Nitrosospira lacus: one gene and its partner. The main gene of each other region encodes a partner of the protein of the gene in region 2 in a complex. Links are inferred from orthologs where the notes say so. Each region holds a gene or a part of one and is shown on either strand. Other genes may lie near its edges. The genes, in order: groL and metK.

Region 1 (3,221 bases), 800 kb from region 2 along the record:
GGGCGAGAAAGCGCGGGTTACTCATAATGTGTCCTTATAGGTCTAGCAAACCGTGGCCCCACGAATTGCTGCATTCCTGAATACTACAATTTCATTTTAGGAAACCCACAAGTGTCTTGTCCATCGTACCGAAGTACAACGAATTGCCTAAATGAAAACATGGCTGCAGGATGCACTGGGAAGATACGTTGCCTCAAATTGTTGGTAATCAAGCTAACGGCGGGGTTATCGGCGCAAGTCCACCATTCGGTTGAGACGCTCTTCGGTCGCTGGATGAATTGCCCGGATTGAGACTTACGGTGATTTCGCCAGGCAGTATTGATTGTTTGCAGCAAGTATTTATTGCTTCTTTACTTGAAACTTCCGGTGACAGTCCGTATTATTAGCACTCGTTGGCAGTGAGTGCTAATAGGTTTTTGTGGTAAATTCGGAAATCTGAACACAAAAATATCAGTTTTTCCATAGATTTCATTGTATTAATTTCAAAACAGGAGAAAGAAAACATGCAGATTCGTCCGTTACACGACCGCGTTATTGTCAAGCGGCTGGAAGAAGAACGCAAGACTTCATCCGGTATCGTCATCCCTGACAGCGCGGCGGAAAAGCCCGATCAAGGCGAAATCATTGCTGTAGGCAAAGGCAAGGTTGGTGACGACGGCAAGGTCCGTCCGCTGGATGTGAAGGTTGGCGACAAAGTGCTATTCGGAAAATACTCCGGACAGACGGTGAAAGTGTCGGGGGAAGAGCTTCTGGTGATGCGCGAAGAGGACCTAATGGGGGTCATCGAAAGTTAATTTGCTCACTACGGTTAAACAATATTTCTGGAAATTAGGAGAAAGAGATTATGGCAGCGAAAGAAGTGAAATTTGGCGATTCAGCCCGCCACAAAATGGTGGCCGGGGTCAACATTCTGGCCGATGCGGTTAAAGTTACCCTTGGCCCCAAGGGGCGCAATGTTGTCCTGGAGCGTTCTTATGGCGCACCCACTATTACCAAGGATGGTGTCTCGGTAGCGAAAGAAATCGAACTGAAAGACAAGTTCGAGAATATGGGCGCACAAATGGTGAAGGAAGTAGCCAGCAAGACGTCTGATGTCGCGGGCGACGGCACGACCACTGCCACGGTTCTGGCGCAGTCCATCGTCAAGGAAGGCATGAAGTATGTCGCCGCCGGGATGAACCCGATGGACCTGAAGCGTGGTATCGATAAAGCCGTTGCCGCAACTGTTGAGGAACTCAAGAAACTGTCCAAACCCTGTACCACCGGCAAGGAAATTGCGCAGGTGGGAAGCATATCCGCCAATTCGGATCCGGAAATCGGCAAGATCATTGCGGACGCGATGGAAAAAGTGGGTAAGGAAGGCGTGATTACGGTGGAAGATGGTTCCGGGCTGCAAAATGAGCTGGAGGTGGTCGAGGGCATGCAGTTCGACCGTGGTTATCTTTCCCCGTATTTCATAAACAATCCCGACAGGCAGATCGCATTGCTGGAAAATCCTTTTGTCTTGCTGCACGACAAGAAGATTTCCAATATCCGCGAATTGCTGCCGGTGCTGGAGCTCGTAGCCAAAGCCGGTAAACCGCTATTGATCATTGCTGAAGATGTGGACGGCGAGGCACTCGCCACCCTGGTTGTGAACAATATCCGCGGCATCCTGAAAACCTGTGCAGTCAAAGCGCCTGGCTTTGGTGATCGCCGCAAGGCCATGCTTGAAGACATCGCCATTCTCACGGGCGGCACAGTGATTGCCGAAGAAGTAGGTTTATCGCTGGAAAAAGCTACCCTGAAGGAGTTGGGACAGGCCAAGCGCATAGAAGTTGGCAAGGAAGAAACCACTGTCATTGATGGCGCTGGAGATGCCGCAAACATTGAAGGCCGTGTCAAGCAGGTCCGCAAGCAAATCGACGAAGCCACGAGCGACTACGACAAGGAAAAATTGCAGGAGCGTGTGGCAAAGCTGGCTGGCGGTGTAGCGTTGATCAAAGTCGGTGCGGCCACTGAAGTGGAAATGAAAGAGAAGAAAGCGCGTGTTGAAGACGCCCTGCATGCTACCCGCGCCGCAGTGGAAGAAGGTATCGTTCCCGGTGGTGGCGTGGCGTTATTGCGTACCTTGAGTGCGGTGGCCAGCCTCAAAGGCGACAATCATGATCAGGACGCCGGCATCAAGATTGTTCTGCGTGCGCTGGAAGAGCCCCTGCGCCAGATCGTTGCTAACTGCGGCGATGAGCCTTCGGTAGTAATCAACAAGGTATTGGAAGGCAAGGGTAATTTTGGTTACAATGCCGCCACCAGCGAATATGGCGACATGGTGGAAATGGGTGTTCTGGATCCTACCAAGGTTACGCGTTATGCATTGCAGCATGCCGCCTCCGTGGCGAGTCTGATGCTTACCACTGATGCTCTGGTGGCTGAATCACCAAAGGAAGAATCCGGTGGAGGCGGTGGCATGGGCGGCATGGGTGGTATGGGTGGTATGGGTGGTATGGGCGGCATGGATATGTAGGATTTGCTGTATCGGTCTTGGTAGAAATGAAGTACGATAAAAAACCCCGCCACGGTGGGGTTTTTTATTATCACAACCCGGTCTAAGCCATTGCTGGCCGGGTTTCATTTTGAGGTGCATGATGTGCGCCACATCCCTTTATAATTGCTTCATTAAAAAAATTTGTTTTTTCCATCCATGCCAGAAGCGCGAAGCGCACTCCCTCAAGTTGTGGAGGCTCGCTTCGAAACCGTGGGGCGGTGGCGGCCAGATGTTTTCTTTATCATAAATTTATGACTCCAGATCAGTACTGTCAGGAAAAAGCGATTCAAAGCGGTTCCAGTTTCTATTACAGCTTTCTCTATCTGCCAACGGAGAGACGCCGCGCCATTACTGCCTTATATGCTTTCTGCCGCGAGGTGGACGATGTGGTGGATGAGTGCACCGATGCGTCGGTGGCGCGAACGAAACTTGCGTGGTGGCGGCAGGAAGTTGCCGCCATATTTGATGCCGGACATGGAAATGAACCCAGCCATCCGGTGGCTAAAGCGCTGGTTAACGTGTCGAAAATATTCAATCTCACCGCTGAGCGATTGAATGAGATCATTGATGGCATGGAAATGGATCTTAATTATAATCGCTATGCTGATTTCGAAACCTTGCGGCTATATTGCTATCATGTGGCGAGCGTGGTGGGATTATGTTCGGCGGAGATTTTTGGCTATCGCAATCCCGATAC
Region 2 (3,105 bases):
ACCAGTGCAATCTTGCCGGCAATCATCACATCCGTAGCACGCTTGATGCCATCCACCAGCGACTCACGGCAACCGTAAAGATTATCGAACTTGGATTTGGTAACCGAGTCGTTGACATTGAATGCCGGGAATGGCAGCTCCCCTTTCTTTTGCATTTCGTATAAACGGTGAACGCCGGTAGTCGTTTCCTCCGTTACACCACGAATATTCGCAAGTCTGCAGGAATACCAGCCAGGCTGAGTATCCAGTCTTTTCCGGATTGCCGCGAACAATGCATGCTCTTCTTCATTGGCTGGATGGGCGATGACCGATGGGTCTTTTTCCGCCCTGCTGCCAAGAATGATCAGCAGCGTTGCATCGCCACCGTCGTCCAGAATCATATTGGGCGTACCATTCGCACTCGATTGCTCGTCACCGGACCACTCAAAGATGCGGTGGGTATATTCCCAATAATCATCCAGCGACTCACCCTTGTAGGCAAAAACCGGAATGCCTTTCGCTGCGATGGCCGCCGCCGCATGATCCTGGGTGGAAAAGATATTGCACGAAGCCCAGCGCACTTCCGCTCCCAATTCGATCAGGGTCTCGATCAGCACCGCTGTCTGAATAGTCATGTGGAGCGAACCGGCAACACGCGCGCCTGCCAAAGGTTTTCCGCCGGCATATTCTTCCCGTAGCGCCATCAGGCCGGGCATCTCGGTTTCAGCAATGGCTATTTCCTTGCGCCCCCATTCCGCCAGGGACATATCGGCAACTTTATAATCGGTAAATTCGCTGCTCATAAGCGTAGAGGCGGGGGCAGGTATAGATGCAGGACTGAGCACAGCGTTCATGGAACAAATCTCCTAAAAAATGAACGAGCGCCGTTATTGCGATTCTCCCCCGCCGAGCCTCGCGGGACTCTGCCCGTCGCAGCGCTCCTCAGTGGGGGAGGAATTGAAGCTAACATGACCTTCTCTGCTTATGCCTCAACCGCGACCTCGATTCCCGCATCGGCGCGAAGTCGTGCGGCTTTATCGGTGGCCTCCCAGGTGAATTCCGGCTCATCCCGCCCAAAGTGGCCATAGGCGGCAGTCTTCTGGTAAATTGGACGCAGCAGATTAAGAGTATGAATAATAGCACGAGGACGCAAGTCAAAATGCTGTTCGATCAGCTTGACGATTTTATCGTCGGAAATCTTGCCGGTTCCGTAAGTATCAACCATGAGTGAAACCGGTCGTGCCACACCGATAGCATAGGCTATCTGCACTTCACATCTGCTGGCAATGCCCGCGGCAACGATGTTCTTGGCGACATAACGCCCGGCGTAGGCTGCGGAGCGATCCACCTTGGATGGATCCTTGCCAGAGAAAGCACCGCCGCCATGGTGCGCCGTCCCGCCATAGCTATCCACGATGATCTTGCGGCCGGTCAACCCGCAGTCGCCCATTGGTCCGCCCACCACGAAGCGGCCGGTAGGGTTGACCAGATAACGAGTCTGACCATTCAGCATATTTTTCGGAAGTACCGGCTTGATGATTTCCTCGATTACCGCTTCACTCAGTTCCGCGTGGGAGATGTCCGGATTGTGCTGGGTGGATATCACTACAGTTTCGATGCGTTGCGGCTTACCATTCAGATAGCGTACCGATACCTGCGACTTGGCATCCGGACGCAGCCACGGCAGGCGTCCATCTTTTCTCAGCTCCGCTTGCCGCTCCATCAAGCGATGGGCATAGTAAATCGGCATCGGCATCAATTGCGGCGTCTCGTCGCACGCATAGCCAAACATCAGTCCCTGGTCGCCTGCCCCCTGATCCATTTCCTCTTCCTTACTGCGATTTACCCCTTGTGCAATATCAGCGGACTGTTTGTTGAAAGCAGTCAACACGGCACAGGTATGATAGTCAAACCCAATATCGGAGCTGTTGTAACCGATACGCTTGACGGCCGAGCGCGCGACTTGCATATAGTCAACGTTGGCCTCGGTGGTAATCTCCCCTGACATAACGATCAGACCCGTGCTGCACAAGGTCTCGCAGGCTACTCGCGCGTTGGCATCCTGAGCCAGGATGGCATCCAGAATTGAGTCGGAAATCTGATCCGCCACCTTGTCGGGGTGGCCTTCAGATACGGATTCGGAAGTAAAAAGGTATTCACTCATGTTATCCAGCCGCATATAGTTTTATGAAGGGACTGTAGAATACCAAATTACGCGCGTATTAAGAAGAGAGACAATAGTACAGTCAGCTTATACAACTTCCGCTTTGCTCATATCCGTGCAGTATCGCCCCTGCGACGGTACATGTGGCCGCGGCTCGTGCCAAGCGTATATCACCACGGTCATGATGATGCGCCTGATTTCTTTTCCTTCTCTTTCCGCATCCTCCGGCGTGCGACACAGGGGTCTTCGTTGACCGCACTTCGCCTGCAAAGGGGCTTTTGCAGTGAAAGGAGCCATGGTGCCGGCATGGCGGCCGATTGACAGGGGTATCTTCCTGTAACAAACTCGCACCGGGAGGGATATATTCGTTGGCTTTTCCGGTGCGGGCGGAATTGTCCGATGAAATGGGTGGCTCATTAATGAAACTCAAATTTACTAAGATGCATGGACTGGGCAATGATTTCGTCGTTATTGACGGGATAAATCAATCCCCATTTCTGGGCCCTGAGCAACTGCGCCTGCTCGCCAACCGTCATTTTGGCATCGGCTGTGATCAGATTCTATTGATAGAAGCCGCTGAAGGCGACGCTGACTTTCGCTATCGCATTTTCAACGCCGATGGCGGCGAGGTGGAACAATGCGGCAACGGTGCGCGCTGCTTCGTTCGCTATGTGCATGACCGCGGGATGACAAATAAAAATGAAATCCGCGTGGAAACACATGGCGGCCTGATCATTCCCAGATTGGAGGCCAATGGTGAAGTGACCGTCAATATGGGCGCACCGAAATTTGAGCCGCGGGAGATTCCCTTTGCCGCCGAAAAGCGCGCACTGACTTATCCACTCGATATCGACGGCAGGCAGGTGGAAATCAGCGCTGTTTCCATGGGGAACCCTCACGCGGTGCAATGGGTAGCAGACTTGGATCATGCTCCGGTATTGACCGAAGGTGAACTGATTGAG

The links.
Region 1: the proteins of metK (region 2) and groL are in contact, whole or in part, in a cryo-EM structure (PDB 8P4O), measured with the Escherichia coli proteins. The link is inferred for Nitrosospira lacus from one-to-one orthologs.

The regions. Positions count from the first base shown.
Region 1 is NZ_CP021106.3:25,540-28,760, reverse strand. Bases 281-3,173 are described here. They hold groL (chaperonin GroEL), read left to right. Parts: upstream 281-844; coding sequence 845-2,503; downstream 2,504-3,173. Other genes in these bases: hpnD (presqualene diphosphate synthase HpnD), read left to right, coding at 2,776-3,173; groES (co-chaperone GroES), read left to right, coding at 504-794. Outside these bases: EBAPG3_RS00115 (methyltransferase family protein), read right to left, coding at 1-25; more of hpnD, read left to right, coding at 3,174-3,221.
Region 2 is NZ_CP021106.3:823,663-826,767, reverse strand. Bases 53-2,829 are described here. They hold metK (methionine adenosyltransferase), read right to left. Parts: upstream 2,144-2,829; coding sequence 962-2,143; downstream 53-961. Other genes in these bases: dapF (diaminopimelate epimerase), read left to right, coding at 2,563-2,829; ahcY (adenosylhomocysteinase), read right to left, coding at 53-782. Outside these bases: more of ahcY, read right to left, coding at 1-52; more of dapF, read left to right, coding at 2,830-3,105. UniProt on the Escherichia coli protein: Catalyzes the formation of S-adenosylmethionine (AdoMet) from methionine and ATP.